DNA from 4 places in the Actinoplanes sp. NPDC048791 genome. Region 1 is predicted to be linked to each of the others. Evidence: riboswitches for the same ligand, from Rfam matches in the RefSeq annotation. Region 1 holds a riboswitch; each other region holds the start of a gene.

Evidence for each region. A riboswitch is a leader RNA that binds a small molecule or an ion and turns the genes downstream of it on or off. The one in region 1 is predicted to bind cyclic di-AMP.
Region 2: another riboswitch for cyclic di-AMP. It lies ahead of AB0C29_RS32740 (transglycosylase family protein); the one in region 1 lies ahead of AB0C29_RS31020 (hypothetical protein).
Region 3: another riboswitch for cyclic di-AMP. It lies ahead of AB0C29_RS35790 (NlpC/P60 family protein); the one in region 1 lies ahead of AB0C29_RS31020 (hypothetical protein).
Region 4: another riboswitch for cyclic di-AMP. It lies ahead of AB0C29_RS29955 (NlpC/P60 family protein); the one in region 1 lies ahead of AB0C29_RS31020 (hypothetical protein).

Annotation. Positions count from the first base shown of each region.
Region 1 covers NZ_JBEZGQ010000560.1:77-5,061, forward strand. The annotation lists gene AB0C29_RS31020 (hypothetical protein) at 47-1,066, opposite strand; cyclic di-AMP (ydaO/yuaA leader) riboswitch at 1,070-1,207, opposite strand; cyclic di-AMP (ydaO/yuaA leader) riboswitch at 1,486-1,635, shown strand; gene AB0C29_RS31025 (hypothetical protein) at 1,675-2,715, shown strand; gene AB0C29_RS31030 (ABC transporter ATP-binding protein) at 2,733-3,509, opposite strand; gene AB0C29_RS31035 (ABC transporter permease) at 3,514-4,410, opposite strand; gene AB0C29_RS31040 (TetR/AcrR family transcriptional regulator) at 4,580-4,985, shown strand, end outside.
Region 2 covers NZ_JBEZGQ010000617.1:354-4,988, forward strand. The annotation lists gene AB0C29_RS32735 (GNAT family N-acetyltransferase) at 248-1,105, shown strand; cyclic di-AMP (ydaO/yuaA leader) riboswitch at 1,277-1,424, shown strand; gene AB0C29_RS32740 (transglycosylase family protein) at 1,429-2,055, shown strand; gene AB0C29_RS32745 (SAM-dependent methyltransferase) at 2,110-2,904, opposite strand; partial or broken gene secF (protein translocase subunit SecF) at 3,008-4,635, opposite strand, start outside.
Region 3 covers NZ_JBEZGQ010000737.1:11-3,987, reverse strand. The annotation lists gene AB0C29_RS35805 (VOC family protein) at 1-91, opposite strand, end outside; gene wrbA (NAD(P)H:quinone oxidoreductase) at 70-705, opposite strand; partial or broken gene AB0C29_RS35795 (sigma factor) at 854-1,096, shown strand; cyclic di-AMP (ydaO/yuaA leader) riboswitch at 1,433-1,570, shown strand; gene AB0C29_RS35790 (NlpC/P60 family protein) at 1,585-2,577, shown strand; gene AB0C29_RS35785 (SRPBCC family protein) at 2,633-3,253, opposite strand; gene AB0C29_RS35780 (hypothetical protein) at 3,347-3,676, opposite strand; partial or broken gene AB0C29_RS35775 (hypothetical protein) at 3,698-3,977, shown strand, end outside.
Region 4 covers NZ_JBEZGQ010000525.1:638-5,896, forward strand. The annotation lists gene AB0C29_RS29950 (RNA polymerase sigma factor RpoD/SigA) at 324-1,325, shown strand; gene AB0C29_RS29955 (NlpC/P60 family protein) at 1,410-2,336, opposite strand; cyclic di-AMP (ydaO/yuaA leader) riboswitch at 2,384-2,518, opposite strand; gene AB0C29_RS29960 (DUF3817 domain-containing protein) at 2,728-3,054, opposite strand; gene AB0C29_RS29965 (hypothetical protein) at 3,089-3,535, opposite strand; gene AB0C29_RS29970 (DUF6158 family protein) at 3,625-3,882, shown strand; gene AB0C29_RS29975 (DUF1360 domain-containing protein) at 3,902-4,468, shown strand; gene AB0C29_RS29980 (hypothetical protein) at 4,532-4,714, opposite strand; gene AB0C29_RS29985 (hypothetical protein) at 4,761-4,958, opposite strand.

The DNA of each region.
Region 1 (4,985 bases):
CCCCGTCCTCCGCGAGGAGGACGGGGGCTTCTCTGCGCTCGCCGCGCTAAAGCATCGAGACGTGTACGTGGTCCGTGTGATCACTGGGACCGTGGTACGACTTCCAGCCCGTGGCCGGGAACCAGATCTGTTTGTTCCAGATGACGTAGAGGATGCCGAGCCGGTCGGCGTTACGCACCAGGAAGGCCATCAGGTTGTTGCCGTACTCCCGGGTGTCCTGGTTGTGCCAGGGTGAGAAGCCGCTCTTCTGCAGGGACCAGTCGCAGGCACGGCCCTTGGGATGCTCGAACGGGCCGCCGTTGCGGTGACAACCGACGAACCGGTTGAACTTGGCCTTCTTCACTTCCTTGTACATGTGGAAGGTCCGCGCCGTGATGCAACCGCCCGTGGTCGGGTCGTCGACGTTGCAGGACTCCGGGCCGAACTCGCCGTCGGAGTTGCGGGGGGCGGGCGCGGCGGTCCGGGACTTGGCGACCACGAAGCCGCCCGTCACCGACTTGCCGCCGACCTGGGCCAGCGCCTTCTCGGCCGACTCCTTCTGCTTCTCCATCAGCGCGAGGTTCTGCTTCTGCGCCTTGACCTCCTGGTCCAGGCGCGTCTTGTTGGCGGTCACCTCGTCGATGGCCTGATCCAGCTCGCGCAGCTTGCCGTCGTTGAGGGCGTTGATCTCCTCCAGGGAGACCGCCTTCTTGAGGAAGCCGTCCGGGCTGGTGGTGTTGAGCAGGAAGCCCATGGTCGAGATGCCGCCGGTGCGGTACTGCTGAGCGGCGACCGCGCCCACCTCGGGCAGCAGCAGGTCGCGCTTCGCCTCGGCGTTCTTGACCTTGAGGGCGAGACCGAGCTGGGTCTTGGTCGACTTGGCGACCGCCGCCCTCGCCGTCAGATAGCGCCGGCCCGTGGAGTCCAGCACGTCGTTCAGCAGCGGGTTGTCATCGCCGTCGTCGGCGGTGGCCGACTTGGTGTCGTCCGGATCGGCGTTCGCCGGGGATGCGGGCGCGAGCATCATCGTGACCGCGGCGAGCGGTGCCAGGGCGAGGATCAGCCACCGGCGGGGTCTTGCCGTCATTCAGAATCCTTCCGCGTGACCACCGGCCGGGTTAGCTGACGGGTTCGGGACGGAAGCGATCCCTACCACTGACTCGTGGATTCACCCCGGTAGTTCTGTGGTTCCCCGGCTCATCTTGCGACGATTAGATGGTGGACTGCCGGCGCCTTGGGGGCAGCGCCTCCTGGCAGTGACCGGCGGCCAGCTTACCTGACAACGGCCGAAGTGGCAGTGCTGCCGCGAACGGTAAAACGGTTACCGGGCAACGACTTTCCGTCACCGCTCGATGGAATGACGCAGGTCATAGCCCGTAACGACGCATTAATGTGAGTCGTTGCATTCTTTCCGCCGATTGCTCACCATCAGTGCACGATCGATTGCGTAGGGTGTGACGACTGTCGATTCTTAGCATTGATGGGTAGTGTTCGTCACGGTCTCAGCGCAGACCGCCGCCTAATCGCCGCACGGCGAGCCGGGGAACCACTTGAGTAATGGGGTGAATCCGATCCGCGCACCCCCGCGCGATCGGTAGGGATCGCTTCCGTCCCGAACCCGTCAGCTAACTCGGTCGGCGGCCGACGGAAGGAATGTTCGTGAGGCTCAACCCTGTCCGCCGGCGATTAGCGACCGTGCTCGCGGTCCTCGTCGCCACCTCGGGGCTGGCGCTCGCCGCCCCGACCTCCGCTTCCGCCGCACCCCGCCCCTTCGCCGCGCCGGGCGACTCGGGCGACGACGGCGAGGGCGGTTCGAAGTCCCTCATCAAGCAGCTCGAGGCGGCGTCCAAGGGCTTCGTCGAGGCCCAGGAGGCGCTGGACCGCTCCAAGAAGCGCCAGCGGGAGCTGACCGCCAAGCTCAAGGAGCTCGACACCCAGCTCGGCCCCAGGCAGGCGGCGCTGGACGAGATCGTCCAGCGGGCGTACCGCACCGGGCGGCTCGGGCCGATGACGGCGATGATCACCGCCGACTCCACCGGCAGCATGCTGGACCGGGCGCAGACCCTGGAGACCATCGCCGTCAAGCAGGACCGCGCGGTGCGCGACCTGAGGGACAGCCGGGACCAGCAGGCGCAGGCCAAGACGGCGATCGACACCGCTGTCCGCGAACAGCAGCGCCAGCTCACCGTCATGGCCAAGCGCAAGAACCAGGCCGAGGACGCGTTGAAGGTCGCCAACGCCGCCAGCGGCGGATCCTCGAGTTCGTCGTCCGGCGGCGGTTCCTCCAGCGACGGCGGCAGCAGCGCCCTGGCCGCGCCCGCGCCGCGCAACTCGGACGGCTCCCTGCCGAGCGAGTCGTGCAGCGTCAACGACCCGACCACCTCGGGCTGCATCACGCCGCGCACCCTGCACGCGATGCAGGAGGCGAAGAAGGACGGTTTCAACCACTTCATCGCCTGCTTCCGCCACCAGAACAGCGGTGAGCACCCGAAGGGCCGGGCCTGCGACTGGGCCGCCGACAAGGGCGGCTTCGGCGGCGACGCGACCGGGGCCAGCAAGGACTACGGCAACCGGCTGGCGAACTACTTCATCAACAATGCAAGCCGGCTCGGGATCCTCTACGTCATCTGGTACCGGCGGATCTGGCTGCCCAGCAGCGGCTGGAAGTCGTACTCCGGTGCCGGCGGCGACCCGTCGAGCGACCACACCAACCACGTGCACATGTCGATGCGCTGACCGCGGGGGTGCGGGGCCTACCGCTTGACGTAGGCCTCGTACTCCTTCAGCACGTCGTCGGTCGGGCCGTCGGCGCGGATCAGGCCCGACTCCAGCCAGATGGCCCGCTCGCAGGTGTCGCGGATCGACTGCTCGCTGTGGCTCACCAGGAAGACGGTGCCGGCCTGCGCGCGCAGGTCCCGGACCCGCTGCTCACTGCGCCGGCGGAACTTCGCGTCACCGGTGGCCAGCGCCTCGTCGATGAGCAGCACGTCGTGCTGCTTGGCGGCCGCGATGGCGAACCGCAGCCGGGCGCCCATGCCGGACGAGTACGTCCGCATCGGCAGCGAGCTGAAGTCACCGCGCTCGTTGATGCCGGAGAAGTCGATGATGTCCTTGGTCTTGCTCTTGACCTCGGCCGGCGACATGCCCATGGCCAGGCAGCCCAGGACCACGTTGCGCTCACCCGGCAGGTCGTTCATCAGGGCGGCGCTGACGCCGAGCAGGGACGGCTGGCCGGCCGCGTAGATCGCACCGCGCTCGACCGGCAGCAGCCCGGCGATCGCCCGCAGCAGCGTGGACTTGCCCGAGCCGTTGGTGCCGATCAGGCCGACGGCCTCACCCTTGTACGCGACGAAGCTCACCCCCTTGATGGCGTGCACCTCGCGCATGGTCGCCGGCTTGGTGCCGGTGACGAGCCGCTTGAAGCTGGCGAGCGGGCTGCCGGTGCCCGGGGTCGCCGACTGCTGGATCCGATAGACCACGTGGGCATCGTCGACGATGACCGTCGGATCGCGCCGGTCGCTGCCGGTCATGTTGTCAGCCACGGCCGTAGCCCTTCTCTCCGCGCCAGAAGTAGACGTAACCCCCGAGACCCACCACGAACGTCCAGGCGAGCGCCTCCAGCCACATCACCGTGGGACTCGCCGCGAGCGGCACGTCCTCCATCAGCGCGTGCCGCATGAGGTCGATGAACACCAGCATCGGGTTCGCCTCCACCAGGGTCAGCTTCCAGCCGCTGAGGTGGTCGGTGAAGCGGGTGACCGGGTAGAGCACGGCCGACAGGTAGAGCCACATCCGCATGACGAACGGGATGAGGTTCCGGACGTCCGGGATCTTGCTGCCCAGCCGGGCCCCGGCCAGGGCCAGGCCGGCGTTGAACACGGCCTGGAGCAGGAAGATCGGCGCGATGAGCAGCCATTCCAGGGTGATCGGCTCGCCGAAGCCGACCACGATGACCATCAGCACGGCCAGCGAGGCGAGCGTGTTGCGGACCTCGACCATGGTGATGGCCAGGGGCAGGCTGCCTCTCGGGAAGTGCAGGGCCCGGATCAGCCCGAGGTTGCCGGTGATCGCCTGGATGCCGGCCGACACCGTGGACTGGGTGAAGCCGAAGATGAACACGCCGGTGCACAGGTACGCGACGAAGTTGTCGACCCCGCTCTTCGTGTTCAGGATCACGCCGAAGATCAAGTAGTAGACAGCCGCGTTGATCAGCGGCGTCAGCACCTGCCAGAACACACCGAGCCGGGTCTTGCCGAGCGACGAGGCGACCTTGGCGTTGGCGTACGACGCGATGAAGTGCCGGTACGCCCAGAGCTGACGTGTGTACTCAGGCAGGGAAGGCAGCTTCCCGGCAGCGCTGAGCCCGTGTCTACGGGCCAGCTCCTTGAGCGTCAGGCCGGTCTCGGAATCGGCGACCGCCGTCTGAGGCATGGGGCGCTCCGATCTGGTCGGTCCGCTGGGGATGGGGGACCTGGATGACTTGCGCGGGAACACACTAAACAGTGTGCCGCGATGGAACGGCGTCGTATCGACGTCAGCCCCGAAAGTAGCCGAACGAGCGCCGGAACGCAACCGTTGCGTCCTGGCGTATAGTGCACTCGTGGTTACAGCGAAACGTGCACCCGCCGGAGCGGCGGTGCTCCGCGGGGACATCACCGCGGCCATCCGCAACGCGGTCATGAACGAGCTGGCCGAGGTCGGCTACGGGCGCCTGTCCATCGAGGCGGTGGCGCGCCGGGCCGGCGTCGGTAAGACCGCGATCTACCGCCGGTGGAGCAACAAGCTGGAGATGGTCCTCGAGATCGTCTCCGCCGTGGCGGAGCGTAGCGTGCCGATGCCCGACACCGGAAGCTTCGCCGGCGATCTGCAACTGCTCCTGTTCATCGTGAGCCGGGCCCTGCAGCACCGGATCGCGTCCCAGATCATCCCCGACCTGATGGCCGAGGCGGCCCGCAACCCCAAGATCGCCGAGACGCTGCAACGGGCGCTGCGCACCCACCAGCAGG
Region 2 (4,635 bases), on a different contig from region 1:
GGGTGCCGACCGGTACGTCAAGATACGCGAGGCCGCCGGCAAGAGATCACTTGATGTCCACCCTTTCTGGACCTTCGGGGGGAAAGGCTGGTCAAGACGGGTAGACCTCAGGGTTCGGACGCCCCCCGGACGGCCCGGCCGGGGCCTACGCTGAGCACACCCGTCACCGCCGAAGGTGAGCACACATGGATCTCGCGACCCTCGTCGCCGGCCCGGTCGCCGACGTGTCCGCTCCGGAGCCGCCGTCGTGAGCAGGGTGATCGTGGCGGCGATGGAGGCGGCCACGGTGGCCGCGCGGGCGGCGCGGGTGCTGGTCCGCCCGGTGCACAGCCTGGCCGAGCTGACCACGCTGGACCGGATGCTGGCCGGCATCTGGCAGGACGACGCGAGCGGCCCGCTGCTGAGCACCGAGCTGCTGCGCGCGCTGGCGAAGTCGGGCAACTACGTGGCCGGTGCCTTCGACGGCGGCACCCTGGTCGGGGCCGCGGTGGCGTTCTTCGCCGCGCCGGGTGAGCGCGAGCTGCACAGCCACATCGCCGGGGTGTCCGCCGCCGCGGCCGGGCGCAGCGTCGGCTTCGCGCTCAAGCAGCACCAGCGGGTCTGGGCGCTGCAGCGCGGCATCAGCACGATCAGCTGGACGTTCGACCCGCTGGTGGCCCGCAACGCCTACTTCAACCTGGCCAAGCTGGGCGCGGTGCCGACGGAGTACCTGGCGAACTTCTACGGCCCGATGCACGACCGGATCAACGGCGACGACGAGAGCGACCGGCTGATGGTGCGCTGGGATCTCGCCGCCCCGGCGGTCGTCTCCGCCAGTGCCGGCAAGCCGGTGCGGTCCGTGCGGCCGCCGACCGCCACCGTGGCGCTGCGCCGTGCGGGCAACGGTGGGCCGGTGCCGGGCTCGTTCCGGGGGCAGACCGTGGTGGTGGCCGTCCCGGAGGACATCGAGAGCTTGCGCCGCCGGACCCCGGGGGCGGCCAAGGACTGGCGGGTCGCCGTACGGGAGACGCTGAGCACCCTGCTCGCCGACCGGTTGCGCTTCGCCGGCTTCGACCGCGACGGCTGGTACGTCCTCACCCGCGGCTCCGAGGAGTACGGCCGGTGATATCGACAGCCTTGCCCCGATTCTGACCAAGATCAAAAGTGGGCAAAAGCTGAGAACAACGTCACGTTAGGCCCCCGGAGGTTGGCCCCGTGGCGGGCAACGTGGTTACCGTCGGCCGGTCCGCTGACGCGGGCCCCGCGGTCGGTAACGCCGAGTCCTGCCGCCGACCGGGCTGGGAACTCAACTCAGGCATGGAGCGGGGGACCCACAGGTTCTCCGGCGCGCTCACCGCGCGCCTCCGGGGTGAAGCCGCGGCACCACAGCGGCCGGGCAACCTCAGCCCGAACCCGACAGCTGACCTCGCAGGCGTGGAGGTTCACTCGATGGCACAGATCCACAAGCAGTCCCTGCGCGCCCTCGGCCTGGTCGTGGCCGGTGCCGCGGGCACCGTCGCCCTGCTGGGCCCGGCCTCTCCGGCCGCGGCGCAGTCCGGTGTCAACTGGGACGCGATCGCGCAGTGCGAGTCCGGTGGCAACTGGAGCATCAACACCGGCAACGGCTACTACGGTGGCCTGCAGTTCAGCCGCAGCACGTGGAAGGCGTACGGCGGCGGCAAGTACGCGAGCACCGCCAACAAGGCGAGCCGCTCGGAGCAGATCCGCATCGCCGAGAAGGTGCTCGACGGCCAGGGCATCGGCGCGTGGCCGGTGTGCGGCAAGAAGGCCGGCTCGTCGAAGTCCTACCAGGCGAAGAACACCGGCGGTTCCTCGTCGAGCGGCAAGAAGGCCACGGCGTCGCGTACCACCACGCACAAGAAGTCGGCGGCGACCAAGCGCACCTCGGTCAAGGCCACCGGCAGGCACTACACGGTGAAGTCCGGTGACACGCTGGCCAAGATCGCGGCGGCCCAGCACGTCAAGGGCGGCTGGCGCGCGCTGTACCAGCTCAACCGGGCGCAGCTCGGCGGCAACCCCAACCTGATCTTCCCCGGTCAGCGCCTGTCGCTGTGATGAGCCGGCCCGGCTGCCTTACCCCCGTGGGGCAGCCGGGCCCCCCACCGGCGCTCAGGGCTTGCGGCCCACCGCGACGAACTCCGACACGACCTCGGTGATGCCGGGGTGCCGCGGGTCCGGCCGCCAGGCCGTGCAGGTCACGACGCCGGGTTCGAGCAGCTCCAGCCCGGCGAAGAAGCCGCGGATCTCCTCGAGGGTGCGGGTCCTGATCGGCGCCGCGCCGCTCTCGTTCCACTGCCGCATCGACTCCTTGACGGCCTCGCCGTTGACCTCCGTGGTCGGATGCGAGATCAGCAGGAAGCTGCCGGCGGGCACCGCGGCCAGGAACTGCTCGACCACCGACCGGGCCTCGGCGTCGTCCATGACGAAGTTGAGGATGCCGGACAGCACCACCGCGGTGGGCCGGCCGAAGTCCAGTGTGGTGGCGGCGGCCCGGAGGATGGCCTGCGGATCGCGGACGTCGGCCGCGAGGTAGTCGGTGGCCCCCTCGGGGCTGCTGGTCAGCAGCGCGCGGGCGTGCGTGAGGACCAGCGGGTCGTTGTCGACGTAGACGACGCGGGCGTCCGGGGCGACGGCCTGGGCCACCTCGTGGGTGTTGTCGGCGGTGGGCAGCCCGGTGCCGACGTCCAGGAACTGGCGGATCCGGCCCTCGCCGGCCAGGAACCGCACGGCCCGGCCGAGGAACTGCCGGTTGGCCCGGGCCGACAGCACGAGCTCGGGCATCAGCCGGACGGCGTAGTCGGCCGCCTCCCGGTCCGCCGCGAAGTTGTCCTTGCCGCCGAGCAGGTAGTTCCAGACCCGCGCCGAGTGCGGCACGTCCGTATTGAGCTGCGCGGGATCCGTCATCGGGCTCGTCCTTCCGCTACCGGCGGCATCGATCGGTGGCGGGAACCCTACCGCGCCAAGCAGCGGGGTGGGCGCACGGCGGCGCACACCCCGCTGCCCGGGGTCAGCGGGACCGGAAGGTGATCGCCAGCGGCGTGGCCAGGAACACCGACGAGTACGTGCCCACCACGATCCCCACCAGCAGCGCCACGGCGAAGTCGACCAGCGACGCCCCGCCCAGCGTCGCCAGGGCGGCCAGGATGAACACCGCCCCCAGCCCGGTGTTGACCGTACGCGGGACCGTCTGCAGGCACGCCGTGTTGGCCAGCCGCGCGAACGGCACCCGCAGCTTCGGGCTGATCTTGCGCTGACCGTGGACCAGCTCCCGGATCCGGTCGAAGACCACCACCGAGTCGTTGACCGAGTAGCCGACCACGGTCAGCACCGCGGCCAGGAACACCCCGTCGACGGGTTTGCCGAGCCAGGCGAACACCCCGATCAGGATGACCACGTCGTGGAGCATCGCCAGCACCGCCGCCGCACTCCAGCGCCATTGGAACCGCACCGACAGGTACGCCAGCTGCGCGCCGAGAGCGATCGCCACCGCGAGCAGCGCCTTGTCCCGCAGTTCGGCACCGAGGCTGGGCCCGACCTTGTCGTCCCGCAACTGCTGGACGTCACCGCCGCCGGCCGTGCCGAGCGAGTCGCGTACGCGTTGCTCGGTGGCGTCGTCGAAGGCGCCCGCCCGCACCGAGACGTTGCCCTGGCCGACCTGGGTGACCACGGCCCGGTCGACGCCCGCGGCTTCCACGGCTGCCCGGGCCGCGTCGGTCGACAGTGGCCGGCTGGTGGCGTACTCGACCATGCGGCCGCCGGTGAACTCGACGCCGAGGTTCAGCCCCCGGGTGGCGACGCCGCCGATGGAGAGCAGCACCGCCGCCGCCGAGACAGCCAGCCACAGTCGCCGGCGGCGCATCAGGTCCGGGCCGCGGGACTCGATCGCCTGGCGGACCCGGCCGGCGTGGGCGATGCCGCTCCACCGTGGGCGCACGACCAGCCACCGCCGGCGCAACAGGGCCTCGGCCGGTAGCCGGGTCAGCACGAGCGCGGTGAACATGGACGCCAGCACCCCGATGCCCAGGGTGACGCCGAAGCCGCGTACCGGGCCGGAGGCGAGCAGGAACAGCAGGGCGGCGGCCACCAGGGTGGTCACGTTGGAGTCGATGATCGCCGACCAGGCCCGGGCGAAGCCGCCGCGGATCGCGCTGCGCAGGGTGGGCCGGCCGGCGTACTCCTCCCGGGCCCGTTCGAAAACGAGCACGTTGGCGTCGACCGCCATCCCAATGGCGAGCACGAACCCGGCCAGGCCGGGCAGGGTCAGGGTGGCGCCGACCGCCAGCAGCGCGGCGTAGGAGATCAACCCGTACGCCACCAGCGCCACCGCCGCCAGCGCACCGACCACGCGGTACACCGCCACGATGAACGCGATGGTCAGCAGCGCCCCGATGAGCGCCGCCTGCGCCGACGCCTCGATCGCCTGCCGGCCCAGCGTGGGCCCGACCACCTGCTGCTGGATGATGTCCACGGGTACGGGCAGCGCCCCCGCCCTGATCAGCAGGGCGAGATCGCGCGCCTCGGCCGCGGTGAACGATCCGGTGATCCGCATGGCCTCCCCGGCGAAGCCGACCTCGCAGGTCGCCTCGGGGCTCACCTCGGGCGAGCTGATCACCTCGTCGTCGAGCAGGATGGCGA
Region 3 (3,977 bases), on a different contig from region 1:
CGGTGCTCAGGCCGAGGAAATCGGTGTAGAAGCCCTTCGCCGCCTCGAGGTCGGGCACGGGAAGGTTGGTCATGATGCGTCGGGCGCGCATGTGCTCCTCCTGCCGGCGCCGGCCTTGAGCGAGGCGGCGGTCTCGACCGCACGGAGAGCCTGGTGCCGGGCTGCCTGCAAGGCTATGTCACCGGGCGGGCCGTCGCCCGCGACGTGCGAGGTGCCGTACGGGTTGCCCGACCGGAACTGGATCGGGTCGGTGTAGCCGGGTGGCACGATGATGCCGCCCCAGTGGTAGAACACGTTGCCCAGCGCCAGCAGGGTGGACTCCTGGCCGCCGTGGGCGGTGTTGGAGGCGGTGAAGGCCGAGTAGACCTTGCCGGCCAGGCCGCCCTGCGCCCACAGCGGTCCGGTGCTGTCGATGAAGGCCTTGAGCTGGGCGGACACGTTGCCGAAGCGGGTCGGTGTGCCCATCAGCACCACGTCGGCCCAGGCCAGGTCGTCGAGGCTCGCCTCGGTCAGGCCGGCGGTGTCCCGCAGGTGCCGGCCCCAGGCCGGGTTCGCGTCGATCGCCTGCGGCGGGGCCGACTCGGCGATCCGGCGCAGCCGGACCTGGGCGCCGGCTTTCTCCGCGCCTTCGGCGGCGGCCCGCGCCAGCGCGTGCACGGTGCCGGTGGCGCTGTAGTACACGATCGCGGCGTTCACGGATTCCATGACTCGTCTCTCCCGGTCGGATGGGCGTTGGGGTGCAGCGGTACGACGACAGAGCACCGCAGAATGTGAGGTGGCGCGCCGGCCTCACAATCCGGTGCGGTGTCTCGTCGGACCCGGTGCGGACGCGACGATCGAAGGAGCCGGGGGCATGAGCGAACGGCGGCAGCTGATCAATCTCGCGTACCGGTTGCTGGGCTCACTGGCCGACGCCGAGGACGTGGTGCAGGAGACCTACGCCCGCTGGTACGCCATGCCGGCCGCGCAGCAGGAGGCCATCGAGTCACCGGGCGCCTGGCTGACCCGGGTGGCCGGGCGCATCTGCCTCGACCAGCTGCGTTCCGCACGCTCGCGGCGGGAACGCTATGTCGGCGAGTGGATCCCGGAACCGCTGCCCGGCCGTACGGGGCTCGGCGGGCGGCCCGGCGCCGCGACGGCCGATCCGGGCGACCGGTTGAATGTGAGTGATCCGCGCCCGGTCACCGTGACCTTGAGCCTGGCCGCGGCCACCGGCGCGGTCGGCCTGCTGGTATTACCCACAGTGATTCTGGTATTGCCCTGGCTGGACCGGGCGCTCTCGGCCTGGCCGCTTTGACGGCCATTTCCTTACGCTGCGTCAACCAATGTTCGGCGCAGTGTGTCCTGATACCGCCGGGTTCAATTCGCCGTTGATCGGGAGTACGGTAGTGCCCGGCTCGGCAGTCCCCCCTCGTCCCAACCCGGGCGAACTGACGGGCCACCGCCTAATCGTCGCGAGACGAACCGGGGACCCACGAATTCTGGGGTCAAGCCACCAGCAACACGGTGGCCGGGCGCGCTTCCCGCCCGCACCCGTCAGCTAACCCGGTCGGCGGCCGAGGGAAGAAAGGACACTGCACCTACGTGAAACGGATTGAGGCGCGCAGCGCCGCAATTCTGCGCAGCATCGCCTGCGCCGTCGTCGCGGTCGGGATTCTTCTCACTCCCGGGGTGGCGAATGCGACACCGTCCCCGTCGAGCATCGAAAAGCAGATCGACGAGCAGTGGAACAAGCTGGAACCGGTCATCGAGCAGTACAACAACGTGCACAACCAGCTGCTCAAGAACCAGGACCAGCTCCGCAAGATCGACAAACGGCTCGCACCGCTGGAGCTGGAGGTCGACCTGGCCATGTCGCAGGTGGGCAACATGGCGGGAAAGGCCTACATGCAGGGCTCGCCCAGTGCCATGAAGGCCATGGTCGTCAGTGGCTCGCCGACCTCTCTGACCGAGAAGCTCACGTTCCTCGACCAGATCAGCCGGCACCAGCGTGAGTCGGTCTCGGGCGCCGCGAAGTTGCGCGACCAGCTCGCGGGCGACAAGCGCGACCTGGACACTCTGACCAAAGCCGTGGCGGCGCGCGACAAGGCGCTGGCCAAGCAGAAGAAGGACATCCAGAAGAAGGTCGACGAGCTGCAGAAACTGCGGATCAGGGCGTACGGCGCGAGCGGCGTCTCCGACGGTGCGTTCAAGACGGGCCCGTGCCCGGTCGACTACACCGACGACAAGGGTGGCCGGGCGGCGCAGAAGGCGTGCGACCTCATCGGCAAGCCCTACATCTTCGGTGCGGAAGGGCCGGGCGGCTACGACTGCTCCGGTCTGACCAAGGTGGCCTGGGCGGTGGTCGGGGTGCACCTGGAGCACTTCACCGGTGACCAGATCGGAGCGGGTCGGGCGGTCAGCCGCAGTCAGCTGCAGCCGGGCGACCTGATCTTCTACGGCAGTCCGGTCCATCATGTCGGCATCTATGTCGGCGGCAACACGATGGTGCACGCACCGCACACGGGTGACCACGTCCGCATGGCGTCGATCGATCGCAGCGGGGCCATCACCGGCATCCGCCGCCCGACGGGCTGACGCCGGCACCGAGCACGACGGAAAAGCCGCCACCTCTGTGGCGGCTTTCTCCTTTTCAGGCCTGTTCAGGGGCGAACTGGGCCAGCGACATCTCCTTGGCCGCGGCAATGTCCTCCGGCTCCGCCGTGCCGGAGGCCTCGACCACGCTCACCCAGATGTGCACGGACCGCAGCGTGAACTCCCGGGCCTCCGGCGAGCTGGCCGCGGCGACCGGGTCCTCGGCGACCACACCCTGCAGAAACAGCGCCAGGGCCAGGAATGCGCCGTCCCAGCCGGGGCCGACGTAGAGCGCCCCCGCGCCGCTGCGGGCCATCTCGATGGGGACGGTGTGCTCCAGCTCGAGCCGGGTCCGCTCCGCGCCGTCCGGGGACAAGCGCAGCTCCACTAGGCTCAGCGGGCCGCCGAAGGTCAGCCGCAGCAGGTGGGGCGGTTCGCAAGCCAGGATGTCGCCGCCCGCGTTGCCCTCCAGCTGGAACTTGCCGCCGGCCCGCAGATCCCCGCTGACCGGATAGAACCACCGCCTGATCCGCTCCGGGTCGGTCAGGGCCGCCCAGACGTCCTCAACCGCACCGTCGTAGACCCGGCCGAGCAGGACGGTGACCCCTTCGCCACCCTCGATCGGCCCCCTGCTGACGGTGCGCTGAATGGCCTCCAGCTGCTCCGCGATTTCGATCATCGGTCGTCCTCCCCATGCCAAGCCGTTCCGGACGCAGGCCAGTATGCCAGCCGTCGCTTATATAAGCCAAGGCTGGCATGAGAAGGGACCCACTCAGCCGGCGAACGTCCAGCGGAGCCCCGTGTGCTCCGCCGAGCGGTACGCCGTCTCCGTCTGGGCGTCGACCCAGCCCCGAGGGTCGTAAACCACCGCAGTGTCGTCCGCTGCCCGGTCGTCGACGGCCACGGTGGTCCCGTCCGGGCACCGCAGCCGCTCAGCGGACACGACCGCACAGGTTGCCGTACGGCCGGCCACCGCGAGCGCCGCGCCGGGTCCGCCGGTGAAGGCGGTGGACAGCGCGACCACCGTGACGAGGAAGCCGGCCGCGGCGAGGTGGCTGCCATGGCTCCGACGGTAACGGTGGGCTCCAATGTGTCCGATCATGATGCTGCGAGACTGGAGGGCATGTTTCCCGCTGCCTTCGTCCGCAACGTCACCGGCAACTGGGGCGACGACGGCCGGCGCTGGCTCGCGCAGTTGCCCGTCCTGGTCGAGGACGTCGCCCGGGAGTGGGGGCTGACGGTCGGTGCGGCGTACCCGTTGAGTTTCAACTATGTCGCGCCGGCGCGGCGGGCCGACGGGTCGCCGGCCGTGCTCAAGCTCGGCCTGGCCGCGGCCGGTCATGTCGCGATGGAGGCCGACACGCTCGGCTTCTTCGGCGGCCGGGGCGCGGTCGAGGTGCTGG
Region 4 (5,259 bases), on a different contig from region 1:
GTGAACCCAATCGGCTACCAGCCCGTACTGGGTAGTGATGAGCATCGCAGCGGAATCCGTGATGCCCGTCGCTGTGACGAAGAGGGGCCGATGGTGTCATGAAGCGGGCACAGGGTATGCGTCTCATCACGCATCCACCGGCGGGTGCTGCTCCGAATACCTCTGCAGGAGCCCTCTTCAGTAAGTATGCACGCGGCTCTCAGCTGATGCTCAGACACTCGTGACACTTTCGACTCACCAGCCGGAATCAGCGCAGGGCGCCAACTGTTCAGGTATGTGTCAGCACCGCAATGCATGAACTGCGGACGTTACGGGGAGGGCTGATGGACGCAGGTATTGCCCGTAACAGGGTTAGTGAAGGCAATGAGGGGACCGTGGGCAACGTGGAGAAGAACACCGTGATGAGGACCGACCAGGTCGCCGAGGAGCGCGACCTCGTCGGAGTCTACCTGCACGAAATCTCCCGGACGCCGCTGCTGGATGCTGCCAGGGAGGTCGACCTCTCCAAGGCAATCGAGGCCGGCCTCTACGCCGAGCACCTGCTCGACACCGGCGAGGTCCGTCGCGGCGTGAGCCGGGAAGAGCTGGAGCGGCTGGTCACCGAGGGCAAGCGGGCGAAGGATCTCTTCATTCGCGCCAACCTGCGACTGGTCGTGTCGATCGCCCGCCGTTACGTGCGCTCGGGCATGCCGATGCTCGACCTCATCCAGGAGGGCAACACCGGCCTCGTGCGCGCCGTCGAGAAGTTCGACTACGAGCGTGGCTACAAGTTCTCGACCTACGCGACGTGGTGGGTCCGCCAGGCCATCAGCCGGGCCATCGCCCAGCAGGAGCGCACCGTGCGCCTGCCCGTGCACCTGGTCGAGGACGTCAACCGGATGCGCAACGTCACCCGTCAGCTCGTCCGCGAGCTCGGCGCCGACCCGGAGCCCGCGCAGGTCGCCGCGGCGCTGGGCGTGACGGTGGAGCGCGTCACCGAGCTGACCCGCTGGGCCCAGGACACCGTGTCCCTGGACACCCCGGTGGGCGACGACGGCGACACCAACCTCGGCGACCTGGTCGCCGACAGCGACGCGCCGTCGCCCGAGGAGATCGTCCTGACCGCGCTGGAGCGTCAGCGCATCGAGGGACTGCTGAACCACCTCGACGACCGGTCGGCGGGCATCATGCGCGCCCGGTACGGCCTCGAGGACGGTCGCGAGCACTCGCTGACCGAGGTGGCGTCGCGGTTTTCGCTCTCCCGGGAGCGCATCCGCCAGCTGGAGATCCAGGCGCTCGGCCGGCTGCGTGAGCTGGCCCGGGCCGAGGGCCTGCAGGCCGCGTAAGGCAGACCGCCAGTACGGCGAAAGGCCGGTGACCCCCGCGGGGACACCGGCCTTTTCTCGTGCCTGCTACTCGGGTGACCCGGCTCAGGTGACCCGGCCGTAGCCGTTCGGGGTCATGATGTCGATCGTGCGCTTCTTGACGGGCTGGCCCGCGCGGGAGGCGTCGATGATCTGGCCACCGCCGACATAGATGCCGACGTGTCCGTTGCTGCGGTAGAAGACCAGGTCGCCCGGCTTGAGCTCGGACCGTGAGATCCGTGTCGTGGCGCTGTACTGAGCGGCGGCGTTGTGCGGCAGCGACTTGCCGGCGGCCCGCCACGCGGCGGAGGTCAGGCCCGAGCAGTCGTAACCGTCCGGTCCGTCCGCGCCGTAGTCGTACATCACGCCGAGGGCGTTGTAGGCGAAGGTGACAGCCTTACCGGCGGAGCCCGCGATGGACGGGATGTTGCCGGTGTACTTGCTGGACTTCTCCGTGGGCGAGCCGTAGGCGGCGGTGCGCATCGCGTACAGCTTCTTGAGGTCGCCCTCGATCTTCTTCTTGCGCGCGTTGAGGGCCTTGGCCTCGGCTTCCTGCTTCTTCTGGGTCGCCTTGAGGGCGGCCTGGCGCTCGGCGAAGTTCTCCGTCGTCGCGCGGTACTCCGCGATGTCGCGGCCGCGGCTGCGGGAGATCTGCTCGAGGATGCTCATCCGGTCCATGAGGTTGTCCGCGCCCTCGAGCACGACGTTCATGGTGCCGATGTTGCCCGTCTTGTACGCCGACGCCGCGATCGCGTCCATCTGCGAGCCGGCGGCCTCCAGGGCGGCCTTGGCCGGGCCCAGCGACGCGGCCAGCTTCTTTTCCTGGTCCTTGGTCTGCTTGAGGCTGATGTTCATCTTGTTGTACGACTCGACGACGTCCTCGAGCTGATCGGACGCCTTGTCGATCTTCTTCGTCAGCTCACTCGTCGACGGTTCCGCGTGTGCGGCGGTCGCGGTGGTGCCGGTGATCGCGATCGCCAGGGCGGCAACCACCAGCGCACGGAGCCTCGTGCGGGCGTGTGGCAACGGTTTGTGGCCTTTCTTCCGCTCGGGCCGCCTACCGGGTTAGCTGACGGGTTCGGGGCGGGAAGAAGGCCCCTACCGCTCGCGCGGATTCACCCCGGTGCTGCTTCGGTTGGTTCCCCGGTTCGTCGTGGCGGAGGCGGTGACCGTGGGGGATCTGGTCGCCGTTTCCGCCGGCGAGGATTCGGCGGCGTTGGCCGGCGCCACCGAGGGTGTGGCTGCGGACCGGACCAACCGCATTAACTTATCGGCGCGCGGCATTAACACAAGAGCCCGTAGAGTGACTTGCGCCAATGATCACAAATAAGAGAATGATCCCGATAACGGCGGGCAACAAATCCGTTCCGCAGCGTTACTTTTTCTACTCTGCCATGACCGGCGGGGAAGTGCGTGCGGCCGGGACCCACTTGTGGGAGACGACCCGTTCGGCCCAGAAGGAGAAGAACGGGATCGTGCCGGCCAGCATCACCAGCAGCATCCGGCCCAGCGGCCAGTGCGCCCGGCGGCTCAGGTCGAAGGCGGCGACCAGGTAGACCATGTACAGGAAGCCGTGGATCGGGCCGATCGCGGCCACCACGGTGTCGTTGTCACCCAGGTACTTCAGCGGCATGCCGACCAGCACGAGCGCGATCAGGACCACGCCGACGATCCAGGCGATGATCCGGTAGCGGGTGAGGGCTCCCTGCACGGTGCACGTCCTTCTTGAACTCGACGGTCTGAACTCAGCCGGCGCTGGCGCGGCGGCCGGGATAGTCGCTCGGCCGGGCTCCGGGGTGGGCGGCCAGCCAGCTGAGGTAGTCGTTGTAGGCGGCCAGCTCGGGATCGTCGTCGGCCGGCGCCACCTGCGCCACCGGCACGCGGACCGGGCGGCGCACGGTCACCGGGGCATCCTGGCGCGGCACGGGCGGCTGCTCCGGTTGTGGCTCAGCCTCCGCGGGCCCGTCCTGCTCGGCGGCGCGGGCGGCGCGGCGCTCCTGCTGGACCTCGCGGAACCAGATGAACACCACGAAGAGGGCGAACACCGGCCATTCGAAGGTGTAGCCCCAGCTGAGCGAGTTGCCACCGGTGGCCCGGCTGAACTGCCACCAGCCCAGGGCCAGGAAGCCGGCCACGAGCACGAGCGCCAGGATGTGGCGCGCGATCCACGCGGGGGTCCACAGCCCTTTCATGTCCCTCAGCGTACCGGCGGGTTTGGCGGCAGGGCGCACGGGCAACCGTTGCAGCAAGTACTTCAGCGACCGAGGAAGGGAGCGCCGTCATGACCGACGCCCGGCTCGACTCCGCCGGCGACGAGACCGTCGTCTCCGAGAACGGCATCGACCCCGCGGGGCTGGCCGACGACGATCTGTTCCGTGAGCTGGCCAGCCTGCACCGCACCCGGCTGCAGACGTTGCGGCACGGGCCCGACGCCGCCCTGGCCAACCACCTGCGGCGGACCGAGGAGCTGGAGAACGCGTACCTGTCCCGGTACCCGGGCCGTGAGGTCGATCCGGGCCGGCTCACCCAGGACTTCTGAGAGGACCCCGGACTTCATGATCTCCTCGGTACGCGGCCGGCTGAACCGGCTGCGGCGGGACTACGCACCCCACGAGCACCGGCCGCTGGACGGCTACGTCGCCACGATGGGGGCGTTCGGATTGCTCGCCGGCAGTCTGGCCGCCGCCGCCAAGCTGACCGCGAAGCCCGTACCGGACCGGCCGGCCACCGCCGACATCGTGTTGATCTCCATCGCGACGCACAAGCTGAGCCGGCTGATCGCCAAGGACGCGATCACCAGCCCGCTGCGCGCGCCGTTCACCCGCTATGCGGAGCCGGGCGGCAGCGGCGAGATCAACGAAGAGGTACGCGACCAGGGCAGCTCCCTGCGCCACTCCGTCGGTGAGCTGGTCAGCTGCCCGTTCTGCCTGGCGGTGTGGGTGGCCACCGGGCTCACCAGCGGTCTGGTCTTCGCGCCCCGGCTGACCCGGCTGGCGGCCACGGTCTTCACCGCCACGGCCGCCTCCGACTTCCTGCAGATGGCGTACTCCCTGGCCAAGGAGGCCGCGGAGGGTGACCGGCAGAGCGACGAGGACGACCGGCCGGCGCTGGCCCAGGCGGCCTGACCCCGGCACGAGAAAGCCCCCGGTCGCTCGACCGGGGGCTTACCGCTGTGCTGGGTGACGCGGTCAGGGCGGGCCCTCTCGCTCCAGGCCGGACCAGCCGCGCGAGCTTTCTTCCTCGCCCTTCTCGCCCTCGATGACCTCCCGGTCCACCGCGGTGTCGGAGTGCTCGCCGGCGAAGTCGCTGTCGCCGTCCGGTACGGCCTCCTCGTCGCCGAAGGCCGGCAGGCGTTCGTTCTGCTGGGTCATCTCGCTCCTTGGTCGGGCATCGAGGTCGTCGGGGCTTCGACGGGGATCAGGTGTCCAGCGCCCGCAGCGCCTCGGCCGCCTCGTCCTGGGCGTACTCGCCCTCGGGCAGCGCGTCGATGCGGGTCAGGGCGGTGGCGGGCAGGTCGGCGGCGATGGCCCCGCGCTGCAGGTCGGCGCTGCTGAGCCGTTCCTGCCCGGTGAAAGCCTCGTCGAGGTAGTCGTCCAGCACCTTCAAGTCACTCACGCTGCTTCGTCTACCCGGGGGGCAGGTCGTCAAACGGTGTGGCCTGAGTCACAACCACTACCGGAATCGGCGGGCCCGGCCGACGGTTGGATCAGATGTCGGTGTGATCAGTGTCCCCGGGCCTCACCCTTTGCCTTCGCGGATTACCGTTCGGCTGGAGCCGCGTTGAGCCTTTCGCCGAGAGGCGACCTGCACACCGACATCTGCGATCGCGCCGCTCCCGGTCCGCCGGGAGCGGGGCATTTTGGATCGGGGGCCAGGGCCCCGCGGCCGGGCGCGGGGGGGCCTCGGTAATTTTGGG